DNA from 4 places in the Cupriavidus sp. 207A1 genome. Region 3 is predicted to be linked to each of the others. Evidence: predicted binding sites of a transcription regulator. Region 3 holds the regulator's gene; each other region holds the start of a gene.
The links. Region 3 encodes FNR, which switches genes on or off when oxygen is low (the NO sensors DNR and NnrR bind a similar motif). Its sites were predicted from a motif close to TTGATNNNNATCAA; they were not measured.

Region 1 (3,079 bases), on a different contig from region 3:
GACGCTGCTGATGAGCTTCTCGCTGCTCGGCACCTGGGGCGCGCTGTACGCCTTCACGCCCGAGGTGTATCCGACCGACCTGCGCGCCAGCGGCATGGGCACCGCGGGCGCGATGGCGCGTTTCGGCGGCCTGTTCGCCCCGTCCATCGTCGCGCCGATCATGGCCAGCCAGTTCACGCTGGCACTGGCGCTGCTGTCCTCGTTCCTGGCCGTGGCGGCGCTCGCCATCTTCCTGGTGGATATCGAGTCGAAGGACCGCGCGCTCGACTAGCCCGGGGCGCCACCGGGCCGCTGCCTGGCGCCGCGGCCCGCTTCCATTACAATCCGGCTGCAACGGCGCGGCGCGCGCGTCCCAACCGGCCTCGCGCGCCCGCTTCACTCGCCATCCCGCCGAGCCCTCGCCGCCAGCCATGAAACAAGATCCGCGCTTTCCCAACCTCTTTATCCTCGACCACCCGCTGATCCAGCACAAGCTCTCGCACATGCGCGACAAGGAAACGTCGACACGCACGTTCCGCGAGCTGCTGCGCGAGATCACTCTGCTGATGGGCTACGAGATCACCCGCAACCTGCCGCTGACCACGCGCCGCATCGAAACCCCGCTGGTCGAGCTGGACGCCCCGGTGATCGCCGGCAAGAAGCTGACCATCGTGCCGGTGCTGCGCGCGGGCGTGGGCATGAGCGATGGCCTGGTCGAGCTGATCCCGTCGGCGCGCATCGGCCATATCGGCGTGTACCGCGACGAGCAGCACCGCCCGGTGGAATACCTGGTGCGCCTGCCGGCGCTGGAAGACCGCAGCTTCATCCTGTGCGATCCGATGGTCGCCACCGGCTATTCGGCCGCGCACGCGGTGGAAGTGCTCAAGCGCCGCGGCGTCAAGGACGAGGCCATCACCTTCGTCGCGCTGGTGGCCGCCCCCGAGGGCGTGGAAGTGTTCCAGAAGGCGCATCCGGGGGTAAAGCTGTTCGTCGCCTCGCTTGACAGCCACCTGGATGCCGATGCCTATATCGTCCCCGGACTGGGCGATGCGGGCGACCGGCTGTTCGGCACCAAGAACTGACCGTGGACTGACAATGCCCGGGCGGGCTGGCCGGCGCTTGACCGGCCTCAATAGCCTGCCTGATGCGGCTCCCTACACTGGCGGCAAGCCGGCGAGATCTCGCCGCGTGCCAGCGTCCACACATAAAGGGAGCCACGCATGGAAGCCTTCAAGATCCTGTTCAATACCAGCACCGGGCTGATGAGCCTGGGCGTGATCGTCTTCATCATCGGCATGGGCTGGTTCTTCGCCCGCCTGTTCGCGCGCAAGATGCGCGAGGATGCCGATGCGGCGAAGGCGCGCGACGCGACGCAGCAGCGCTGACCGCGTGAATGACCGCCGGTGTACTCCCTCTCCCACCGGAGGGAGAGCGGAACAAGCCGGCACAACTCGCTTACTTCTTCTTCCCCAGCAAACTCCCCAGCACCCCCCGGATCAGCTCGCGCCCGACCTGCGAGCCCACCGTGCGCGCGGCCGACTTGGCCATCGATTCCAGGATCGAATCGCCGCGGCCGCTCTTGCCGGTGCCCTTGGTCAGCGTGCCGAAGATTTCGCCGGCGGTGCCGAGCCAGCCGCTGTCCTGCTCGCCCGCCGGCTGCCCGGCGGCCGTGCCGCCTGCGCCCTTGCCGCCATTCGCCACGGTAGGCACGCTGCCGCGCAGCTTTTCGTAGGCGGACTCGCGGTCGACGGTCTTCTCATAGGTGCCCGCCACCAGCGAGTTCGCGATCAGCTGCTTGCGCTCGTCCTCGGTCGCGGGGCCGATGCGGCTGCCGGGCGCCAGCACCCAGGCGCGCTCGGTCACGCAGGGCGTGCCCTTGGCGTCCAGGAACGACACCAGCGCCTCGCCCACGCCCAGTTCGCCGATGGCGGTTTCCAGGTCCAGCTTCGGATTGGCGCGCATGGTGGTGGCCGCCACCTTGACCGCCTTCTGGTCGCGCGGGGTGAAGGCGCGCAGCGCATGCTGGACGCGGTTGCCCAGCTGCCCCAGCACGGTGTCGGGGATATCGACCGGGTTCTGCGTGACGAAGTACACGCCCACGCCCTTGGAACGCACCAGGCGCACCACCTGCTCGATCTTGTCGAGCAGCGCCTTGGGCGCATCGTTGAACAGCAGGTGGGCCTCGTCGAAGAAGAACACCAGCTTGGGCTGGTCCAGGTCGCCGGCCTCGGGCAGCTTCTCGAACAGTTCGGACAGCATCCACAGCAGGAAGGTCGCGTACAGCCGCGGCGAGTTCATCAGCTTGTCGGCGGCCAGGATATTGACCACGCCCTGGCCCTTGTCGGTCTGGATAAAGTCTTCCAGGTTCAGCATGGGCTCGCCGAAAAAGACGTCGCCGCCCTGCGATTCCAGCGCGATCAGCCCGCGCTGGATCGCGCCGACCGAGGCGGCCGAGATATTGCCGTATTCGGTGGTGAACTGGCCGGCATTGTCGCCGACGTATTGCAGCATCGCGCGCAGGTCCTTGGCGTCGAGCAGCAGCAGGCCGTTGGCGTCGGCAATGCGGAACACCAGGTTCAGCACGCCCTGCTGCGTGTCATTGAGCTCGAGCATGCGCGACAGCAGCAGCGGCCCCATGTGCGAGACCGTGGCGCGCACCGGGTGCCCCTTCTCGCCGAACACATCCCATAGCGCGGTGGGGCAGGCGCCCCAGACCGGCTCGGGCAGGTTCAGGTCGGCCAGCCGCTGCTTGAGCTTGGCCGAAGGCTGGCCGGGCTGTGAAATGCCGGTCAGGTCACCTTTGACATCCGCCATGAACACCGGCACCCCCAGGCGGGAGAAGCCCTGTGCCAGCGTCTGCAGCGTGACCGTCTTGCCGGTGCCGGTGGCGCCGGTGATCAGCCCGTGCCGGTTGCCCATCTGCGGCAGCAGCACCAGTTCATGTTCGGCATTCTTGGCGATGAGGATGGGGTCGGCCATGATGTTCCTGGAATCCGTGAGGGTCGGTTGGGTCTGGACGGCGCAGGCAGGCCCGCGTGATAAAATCCTGGGCTGATTATAGCCAGCCGCCAGGCATATCCGTCACCTGGCGCGCGCTGCC
Region 2 (3,079 bases), on a different contig from region 3:
GCTTGGAGATCGGGTAGAGAAAGGCATGCCGCTATTTTTTCTGCATGCCGAAGCGCCCGGCGAGTTGAACTACGCGCTCGAATATCTGGCGAGTCACCCCCTGATCGATGTCGGGGAGCCGGGATGACTCCAGCGGTCTTGGCCATGCCGGGCAACGAAGCTAGGGTGGGGCAACTTGCCGCTGCGCTAGGCGTAGATCCTGGCCTTGCGAGGGAGCGACGGTTTTCAGATGGAGATTCCTGCTTTCCATCTCTCCCGTTAATTGGTGTACCGCCAGGCCGAGAACGCTCGAGCCCTTCAAGGGGCATTCAATCGATACCTGAGCCGCCCCTGTAGGGTCATCGCATTCCATTGCGGATTTACCGCAGTACTGCGTTGGTTGAGTCGGTACGCGCCGTAACCGCTCCCTTTTGTTGCGTAACACAGTAGCCGTACTTCAGTCATGGCCATGGTGCCTAGGAACCAGTAAGACTGGAACGGGGGAGGAGGCCAATACGCGCGCTGCTACCGAACCAAGGACCGCTGCGAGGAAAGCGCCCCGTCCGTGCGTCCCCATGACGATGACATCGGCTCGGCACGCTTCAACCAGGTCGACGATTTGGGCCGCCGGCTCACCAACGCACGAGTGTTCTGTCACGGCACAATGTGCTGCCTTCAGCAGCGGGCGAATGGCGTGAAAGGCATCTTCGGCTGCCTCGTGCGCCCACTGATCGATTTGGAGCTTCGAAAAATATGCCTGGGGCCTGCCGCTAATTTCGGGATACGCGTGGACTAGGTGAACATCCAGCGGGGTCTCGAAGAGACCGGGAGAGGTCAGTCTTCTGGCCGCGGTAATACTGTATGACGAGCCATCGCTCGGTAGCACGACAATTGTCATCCCGGCCTCCTGTTACAACGATTCAAGCTTACGAAAGCTCCTCCGTCGCTGCTTGAGGCAAGTCAAAGCCGCCGACATCGGTTTGTAGGTGGGTACGTCCCACCGGGGGATGGACAGCGTTGCGTGACGGGATAGCGGATGTGCTTTGGCGGCTTCCATGCTGCTGATTCCGCGCAGCCGCAACTCCTTGACCAGCCGGCCTGCAACGTGCCATTCATCCGCTCGACCTGGCCCTTTCCGGGCTCGAATTGGTACACAGAATGTCGATATTGAGCCCGAACAACGCGCGCCCGAACTCGATGTAGCAGCGGCCTTCACGGCTGTCCCTCGCGTCGACGCAAACGCCAGCAGCATGCACGCCGGCGCCCGGCTCGGGGCAGGCACTCGTGGTTGCTATTCGTAGCTAATTTGAGCCATGAGGTAGATCGAGAGAGAAGGACGCTGACTGTGTTTGGTTGCAGATCTGCGCACGCAGCTCCGCGAAGCGATTTTCCACATCCGCCCCGAATAGTGGGTGGATGCAAGCCGGCTCGATGGCGGTGACCTCGGCCCAGTCCATGTCGGTCAGAAACTCTGCGGCGTGCGGCATGACTTTTTTCTCCTCGGTGGACAGGTGGTTGCGGTAGTACACCAAATACATGGCGACGGCCGCTTCCAGCGCTGGCCGGGATGTGACTATGTCGTTGTCAGCTTCACGCAGGCGGGCAAGCAATTCTGCGCCGACAGCGGCGATCACGCGATGCTCCTGTAGTAGCCGATTGATGATGATCTGAATGCTGGGTACCCTTTCCGCGAGCAGGGCGTAGGCGACATCTTCGCGGGGGTGGTGTACGCAGTCTCCATATTCGCGCATGTAGTGGATGATTGTGGCCATGAGGCCGTAGTCTGGCTGCTCGCCTCGGTGGAATGTGCTGATCTGCTTCTCCAGTAGGTCTAGCAGTGAAGCGAAATAAATATGATCGGCATGCCAAGCAGCAAGTACATTCTGTCGCAAGATGGAAGGTGTGTGGGAGGATGAAGTCTCGAGTGGGGGAGCCATGGAGCCTCCTAGAAGCGTGCCGAGCAGACAAATGGCCTCGATCATATCGAGGCGCCGGAGCCCTCATTGACACGATAGTCGCCTTGCACGATTTGCGTGTGTCGCAGATCAATTCAGCCCACTCCGAGGGTAACTGGCCCTTTGGGCGATGTGTCATTCCTGCGTAATCCGGAAATGCTCTGGTCGTTTGCTCAGCCATGCAGGGGTGTGACCCAGTCCCGACCAGATCTTTAAGCTTTGGAAGTCAGTCGACTAGAGTGCCGGAACAAGACTGGCTACGAAGCGGGGATGCAAGCCAAGGCGGCTTCGACTTTTGCGCCCAGGGCCCGCTACGGCTCCCCGGTTCTTACACCGCAGCCGACTACCCGCACCGCGCAGACCTTGTACTCGGGAATCTTCGCCACCGGATCCAGCGCTGCTTGCGTCAGATTGTTCACGTTGGCGTCGCCAGGAAAGTGAAAGTTGCCGAACACCACCCCGGGCGGGACCCGGTCCGTGACTTGTGCCAGGGCCCGCATTTCGCCACGGCGCGACGCCAGCAGCAGGGGCTGGTTGTCGGCCACGCCCAGGCGCGCCGCGTCTTCTGGGCTGATCTCGAGCAGCGGTTGCGGATATAGCGCCAGCAACCCCGGCACCCGCCGGGTCATCTCGCCTGCGTGCCAGTGTGGAAGCACGCGGCCGGTAGTGAGCAGCAACGGATAGTCCGCGTCCGGCAGTTCCCGAGGGGGCAGGTATTCGGCAAGATGGAATTTCCCCTTGCCGCGACTGAAGCGTTCCTTGTGCAAGATGGGGGTGCCCGGGTGGCTCGCATCCGGCACCGGCCAGTGCAGCGCTTCGCCGCACGCGAGCCGCGCCGGAGTAATGCCAGCGTAGCTCGGGCACAGCCCGGCCACTTCGGCAAGGATGCCGTCCGGGTCGGCGTAGTCCCAGCCCGCGTGCGTTCCCGCCGGCGCTCTGCGCTGCAGCGCGAGTACGCGCCGGGCCAGCGCGCAGACGATGTCCCAGTCCGCCCTGGCATGGCCTGGCGGGTCAATGGCCTGGCGCACCCGCTGCACCCGCCTTTCCGTATTGGTGAAGGTACCGCTTTTCTCTGCCCACGCCGCACCGGGCAGCAGCACGTCGGCGAACTCAGCCGTGTCCGAGGCAAAGATCTCCTGCAGCAC
Region 3 (3,079 bases):
GGACTACCCGCGCGGGCTGATCCGGTACACCTCGGAAAACGCAATGCGCAAGGGCCTGTCCGCTGCGGCATCGCGCAAGCGCCTGCTGCGTCCGCGCGTCATCATCTACTCGGTGATCTGGGTGGCGCTGCTGGCGGGGTTCATGGCGTCGATCATGCTGCGCACGCCGCTGAAGGTCGACATCATCCGCGATCGCGGTGCGCTGGGCCGGGAGGTGGAAGGGCGCTGGATCGAGAACGTCTATCGGCTGCAACTGATCAACACCACCGAGGCGCCGATGCAGATCCGCGTGCGTGCCGACAGCGATGAACTGAAGGACCTGACGGTCGAATACGACAAGCAGGCCGAATCGCTGGCGCCAACCTCCAACCGGCTGCTGCCGATCCGCATCCGCGTGCCGATAGAGGCCGCCAGGCAAGGCACGCACAAGATCAACGTAACAGTAACGAGCGAAGGCACGGAGCAAGGGCATGCTGAAATTCGGCAATCCACCAGTTTTATCGTGCCGCGCGATTTGTGAAGCTAGGCGACTCACACGTAGTCGCCAGGACGAAGGGGGCAAGATGAGTCAGCAAGGCAATCCGTGGTGGAAGGAACCGTGGCCATGGCTGCTGATGGCCGGTCCGCTGGTGGCCATGGTGGCGTGCGGCGTGACGATCTGGCTGGCGTCGGCACACCCCGACCTGCCGGTGCAGGGCGCGGCGCGGCATGGCCTGGTGGTCGAGAAGGTGGAAGCGGTGGCGCCCAAGTCCGCGGCAGCGAGGCAGCCATGAGGTTGCGCTGGCTGATGTGGGTGCTGTGGCCGGGCTTCCTGATGGCGGGTCTGGCGACGGCGACGGTTTTTTCCGTCGTCGATCCGGGCGACCTCAAATTCTTCGGCCATCCGATCGAATCGTCGCGCGAGTCGGTCTATACCGTCGGCTTCCTGCTGGCGTGGGTGTTCTGCGCGTTGTCCAGCGGGCTGACGCTGTACACCATGCCGACGCGGCTGGCGGATACGGACGAACTGGAATAGGGAAGGACTATCGCGTTGCCGGCGCCGCAGGCGGCGCGGCAACGCCGCGGTGGCTCAGCAGCTACGGCTGTAGAGTTGCTTGATGCCGTCGATGTCGATCAGCTTGACATGCCGTTGGCGGATCTGGATCAGCCCGGCCTCGGCAAAGCGCGAGAACAGGCGACTCACGGTCTCGAGTTTCAGCCCGAGGTAGCTGCCGATCTCTTCGCGGCTCATGCGCATCACGAACTCGGACGCCGAATAACCGCGCGCCGACAGCCGTTCCGACAGGTTGATCAGGAAGGCGGCGAGGCGTTCCTCGGCGCGCATCGAGCCGAGCGTGACCAGCATCAGCTGGTCGTGCGTGATTTCCTTGCCCATCAGGCGCAGGAACTGCTGTTGCAGCGAAGGCAGGTCGGCGGACAGCGTCTGCAGATCGTTCATGCGGACCACGCATACCTCGGTATCTTCGAGTGCGGTCGCATCGGATGCATGCTGCATCTCGCCCAGGCCGTCGAGGCCGACGATTTCACCGGGCAGGTGGAACCCGGTAATCTGCGAGCGTCCGTCTTCGGTGGTGACATGCGTCTTGAGCGTACCGAAGCGGATGGCGTAGACCGCGGTGAGCGGGTCACCCATGCGGTAAAGGGTTTCCCCCTTGTGCACGCGGATGCGTTCCTGCACCAGCGTGTCGATCTTGGCAAGGTCTTGCTGCGACATGCCAACCGGGAGGCACAGCTGTCCCATCGCACAGGTGGAGCAGCGGGGCGACATCTCGGTAATGGGGATGGAAGTGAGCAATTGGAACCTGCTAGAAATGGCAGCGGGGCACGATATGGGCATTTTACCGTGCGATGTGATCCGGCAGGGAGACAGAATTGACATTTGGAGTATTGATCAGCGTTTTCCTGCTCGCTCTGCTGGGCGGCGTGCACTGCGCCGCCATGTGCGGCGGCGTGGCGCTGGCCGTGGAGCAGCGGCGCGGCAAGGCAGCGCCGGTCAGCCTGGTGCGCAGCCGCACTGCATGGCTCGGCGAGTTACTGTTGATGCACTTTGGCAGGATTACCACCTATATGCTGCTCGGTGCGGCGCTGGGCGCCGCGGGCGCCACCGCCTGGAAGCAGGACTACCTGCCAGTGCAGCGCTGGCTGTTCGGCGCCGGCAGCCTGATGCTGCTGTGGTCGGGCTGGCGCCTGCTGCGCGGCAGTACCTTTACCGTGAACTGGCTGGAGCGGCTGGCGGCGCGTGCCGGCGCTGCGGTGGCCGGGCGGCTCGGCGGCGTCGCCGGCGCGTTGCCGGCCTTCGTGCGGGCGCGCGGCGGGCTGGCCCGGCGTTATGGCGTGGGCCTGGCCTGGGGGCTGGTGCCGTGCGGCATGGTCTACGGTGCGCTGACGCTGGCGCTGCTGGCGGGCAATGCCGGCTCGGGCGCGCTGGTGATGGGCGTGTTCGGGCTTGGCACGCTGCCGAACCTGCTGGTGCTGTCCGGGCTGTCCGGCTATCTGAGACTGTGGTCGCGGCGACCGGGCGTGCGCCTGGGCGCGGGCCTTGCCGTGATGGCGTTCGGCGGGCTTGGCATTGCGCGAGCGGTGCTGCTGCCACATTCGCTGGCGGAACAGGGCTTTTGCCTGGTGTTTTGATGCCCCATGCGGCATCCTGCGGCGCCGGCACCCCGCGCAAGCAGGATGATGGTTGCAGGCGGAGCCGGGAATGCCATACAATCGCCAGCATTGCGGTATCGCGCGGAGTCAGACAGGCTGCGGTAAGCAGCGGCGATCAGCGCCTGGCGGTCTTCCTATCCGAAGGCGCGCTCGGGACGCGGGAAGCGGAAGGCTTTCGATGAGCGCCAGTCCCCGCGATCCATCCGGTTCAAAAGATCTGGTTCAAAAGTCCGGTTGGCGCTGCGGCGTGGTAGATGCCGGCCTTGCTCCCGATACCCGTATTTTCTTGCGTCCGAGGCGTTCAGTTCGCCGACCGCGATGTCCGTTTGTGCGGACGAGCGACGCAAGAGGTTCGCTGGCCGATCCATGACGGCATGCGGACGATCTCCTGCCGGAAGCCCCGGCAACTCGATGCAAAGAATGGGAA
Region 4 (3,079 bases), on a different contig from region 3:
CGGCCGAGGATTACCCCATGGTGGATCGGCCGGCTGGCGGCTCCAATGCGCAGCTTCCTCGCAGCCAGCGTCGCCAAGCCGCCGCTGGCTGCGCACGCTTCTGCTATCTGCAGGATGCGGCGGCTACCGGGCCCAAGCGGAGACCCCCAGACTTACGGGCAGGACTCCAGCGCCGGCACTCGTGTTGCTGGAACGTGAGGTCCTGAGCGGCGGGGTCGCTGTGGAAATCCAGGACTTAGTTCAGTGCCTCCGTTTCGCGGATGCCAGCCCTGGTCAGCCGTGCCGGCCCGCCTGGTTGTCCCCAATGAAGCCTGATCGCACCCCTGCGCGCTTCCTATTGCACCTCCGGCTCCGATGTTTCGGAACAGCCGCGAACCTTTTTGCGGTGCGCGCCAACACGTCCACGGCGGCCGGATTATCTGCGCGGACATGGCGTGGCGCAGAGCAGCCAGTCGTCCTCGAGCGTGTTGACCGGCAGCCGGAAGGTCAACTCGAGCGGCTCGCGCGCGACGACGACGTCGCGCATCTGGTCGCGCCCCTGGTAACCGACCGCGAGCCGATAGGTGCCCGGTTTGAGCCGCATGTAGAAGAGCGGGCCGCTGGCCGTCATATGGAGCATGGGGCGGCCTTCCTGACTGGCCACGACCACCGTGGCGCCGCCCAGCGGCTTGCCGCGCCTGGCATCCACCATCGTGAGCCGTACATTGAAACTCGCGGCGATGGCAAGCATGCTTTGCATGTCCGCCTCGTCAGCCCCACCCGACACGTATGCTACGCCATGCTGCTCCATGACCTGCACGCCAGCGCCAGTGGGCGTGGTACGCGTAGCGCAACCGGCCATCGCAATCGCCATCGCCATCGCTAGCGATGACAGCCCAAGTCCAAGGCTTCCTGAGACCCGCATTTTTGTCACTCCCCAAGGACTACTGCGATATCCAAGCGCTGGAAAGACAAGCGGTCACCGCGGATCGCCACCTTTCCACCGCCGAACGAGCAGCACGGGGCGCACGGTCTTACTGGCCACGTGCTCCGAGACGGACCCCAGCACCATGCGTTGCATGCCGCGACGGCCGTGTGTGCCCATGACGATCAGGTCCGCGCTCCAATGGTCCGCTTCCGCGATGATGGCCTCGCTTATCTTCGCGGGACTACCGGCCGTCTCAACCAACGTGCTGCTCCAGCGCACGCCGGCGGCACTCAGGCGCCCGCCGGCATGAGCCAGCAGCTGTTTGCCATAAGCAATCATGTCGGCCAGCTGCCAGGGCCGGTCAGCCATACTGACCTCGAATAACAGGTCACTGTCATCAACGATGAACATGCGCAGACTTCGGCGTGGGTCGCCCGCGCCAAGGACACGGCATGCTCCAAGGCCTTCAATGATGAACGGCTGCCATCGATGGCCAGGAGAATGCGGCGGTACATACGGACCTCGGTGTCGTCTTGCGTGTTTCCAAATTAGCGGCGGCGAGGACGTACGGTTTGATGCCTGTCAAGCAGAACGACGTCGCCGGCGGGCGCCGGGTCCGGCGAGGTGCATGGTTCACCGGCCATGCCGGTCAGGTCAGTCTGGCATGGCCCTTTGCCGCCATTCCACGCAGCACCCGGCCTTGCTCACACGGGTGGTAATTCCGGCAAATTCCGCACCAGGCGCTTGAATCGCTCCCAGTCCACGGCCGGATGGCGTCCCAGTGTCTCAAGCGACCGCGGCTGCAGGGACTCCATAGAGACACGGATTTCCATGATGAATATCGCCATATTCGACTCCTCAACTGGCCTCACCAAGGGCGCTGGCCGCAGCGGCACCGACTAATGGCTAGCATTAGGATCACCGCCTCTATCTTGCGCACGGGACACCTCCGGGGCGACAGGACTCTCGATTTCCCCTAGCAGGTGACAAGATCCGTATGTCCGAAGCCCTTGGTGTAGTCGAGCACGGAAATGACCATCGGGGTCACCCTGAATATTCGGACGTCTTCCACGGTTGGCATCGGCACCGGCAAGGCAATCTGCTCGGGATACTTCAATGGGAACATCCGGAGGATTCTCTCTGCTACCGCCGCCTCGACCACCCGTTGCGCGTGCGCCGCCATGGAGAGGCCGGTAATCGCCATGAGATCTGGCGTATCGTGATCAATTGTCAGCGAGACACGGTCATCCAAGGCCAAGTTGGCCGCCTTCTGGCTGCTCGGACCACAGAGAAAGTAGAGCGTGAGACCCTCATTCACATAGCCCACAGTGGTTGCCTGAGGCCAGCCATCTGGCCTTAGGGTGGCAACCGTCATGATCCTGTGTTGGTTCAACAAGGCCAGGATCTTCTGTCTGATCTCTTCGCCCATATTTGGTCACCATGGTTTCACTAGTACAAATGGTCCTAACGGGTCGGCATGGCTGCCGATCGTGGCTTATGTTCCTTTCCAAGGTAAGGGTTGACAGGGCAGGCAGGTTGATGCCCGTCAACGAAGACCTAAGTGACCAGGGGCGACCGCTTGCCCTTCCCCCTGATGTGGATCAACCGGTCTACCCTCCGCATGCCTAAGCGGGAAGCAATGTCTTTGCTCCACATATTGGCTCGCTTCACCGCGGCCCACTAGCGCTGAAAAAAGAGGCATTGCCATGTATCAGATCATCCTCGTTGCCATCGATGGCAGCGACTGCGCGGATCGCGCACTTGGCGAGGCCATCTCCTGAGAATCGGTCAGCCGGCCGCTCGGCCCGTCTACTTCCGACCCGTATATGGAAGACGCCAGTCAAGGTAGCCGGGACACGTTTACCGATGGAGCCCGCGCCGGCACCCTCGATACTTATACCGACGCGGCGCGGTCGAAGTCACGTCATTGTCCTCCGCTCTCGACGGCACAGACGCGGTAGCGGAGCCCAAGCCCGGGCTCGCACAACGCCCCCCTGACCTAGAAGACGCTAAAGTGCCCCATGGCGAGATCCATAAGCATGGCGGGCAGGCTTGCCAATTGCTGGCTAACGAGCTCGTGTATTGCTCGCTCCTGGCTCGGCGAAAGCCCACCCTCGGCTACCACGCTGATGGCTACCAACTGGGGCTGGTCAATTGGACGGCCGATCCCGG

Region 1: a site for FNR is predicted at 1,099-1,112, ahead of AC3FMM_RS03290 (DUF3149 domain-containing protein). Genes of this name have one in related genera too.
Region 2: a site for FNR is predicted at 930-943, ahead of AC3FMM_RS17160 (universal stress protein). Genes of this name have one in related genera too.
Region 4: a site for FNR is predicted at 1,480-1,493, ahead of AC3FMM_RS17245 (universal stress protein). Genes of this name have one in related genera too.

Annotation. Positions count from the first base shown of each region.
Region 1 covers NZ_JBYOJO010000002.1:110,438-113,516, forward strand. The annotation lists gene AC3FMM_RS03280 (MFS transporter) at 1-271, shown strand, start outside; gene upp (uracil phosphoribosyltransferase) at 411-1,061, shown strand; gene AC3FMM_RS03290 (DUF3149 domain-containing protein) at 1,200-1,364, shown strand; gene AC3FMM_RS03295 (helicase HerA-like C-terminal domain-containing protein) at 1,435-2,958, opposite strand.
Region 2 covers NZ_JBYOJO010000008.1:239,209-242,287, reverse strand. The annotation lists gene AC3FMM_RS17165 (thymidine phosphorylase family protein) at 1-127, shown strand, start outside; gene AC3FMM_RS17160 (universal stress protein) at 437-877, opposite strand; partial or broken gene AC3FMM_RS17155 (ISNCY family transposase) at 1,018-1,208, opposite strand; gene AC3FMM_RS17150 (hemerythrin domain-containing protein) at 1,281-1,916, opposite strand; gene fdhF (formate dehydrogenase subunit alpha) at 2,246-3,079, opposite strand, start outside.
Region 3 covers NZ_JBYOJO010000003.1:237,052-240,130, forward strand. The annotation lists gene ccoG (cytochrome c oxidase accessory protein CcoG) at 1-520, shown strand, start outside; gene AC3FMM_RS06715 (FixH family protein) at 564-773, shown strand; gene AC3FMM_RS06720 (hypothetical protein) at 770-1,015, shown strand; gene fnr (fumarate/nitrate reduction transcriptional regulator Fnr) at 1,070-1,795, opposite strand; gene AC3FMM_RS06730 (sulfite exporter TauE/SafE family protein) at 1,873-2,631, shown strand.
Region 4 covers NZ_JBYOJO010000008.1:261,964-265,042, forward strand. The annotation lists gene AC3FMM_RS17235 (carboxypeptidase-like regulatory domain-containing protein) at 416-739, opposite strand; gene AC3FMM_RS17240 (universal stress protein) at 959-1,318, opposite strand; gene AC3FMM_RS17245 (universal stress protein) at 1,243-1,422, opposite strand; gene AC3FMM_RS17250 (pyridoxamine 5'-phosphate oxidase family protein) at 1,884-2,336, opposite strand; gene AC3FMM_RS17255 (methionine adenosyltransferase) at 2,907-3,079, opposite strand, start outside.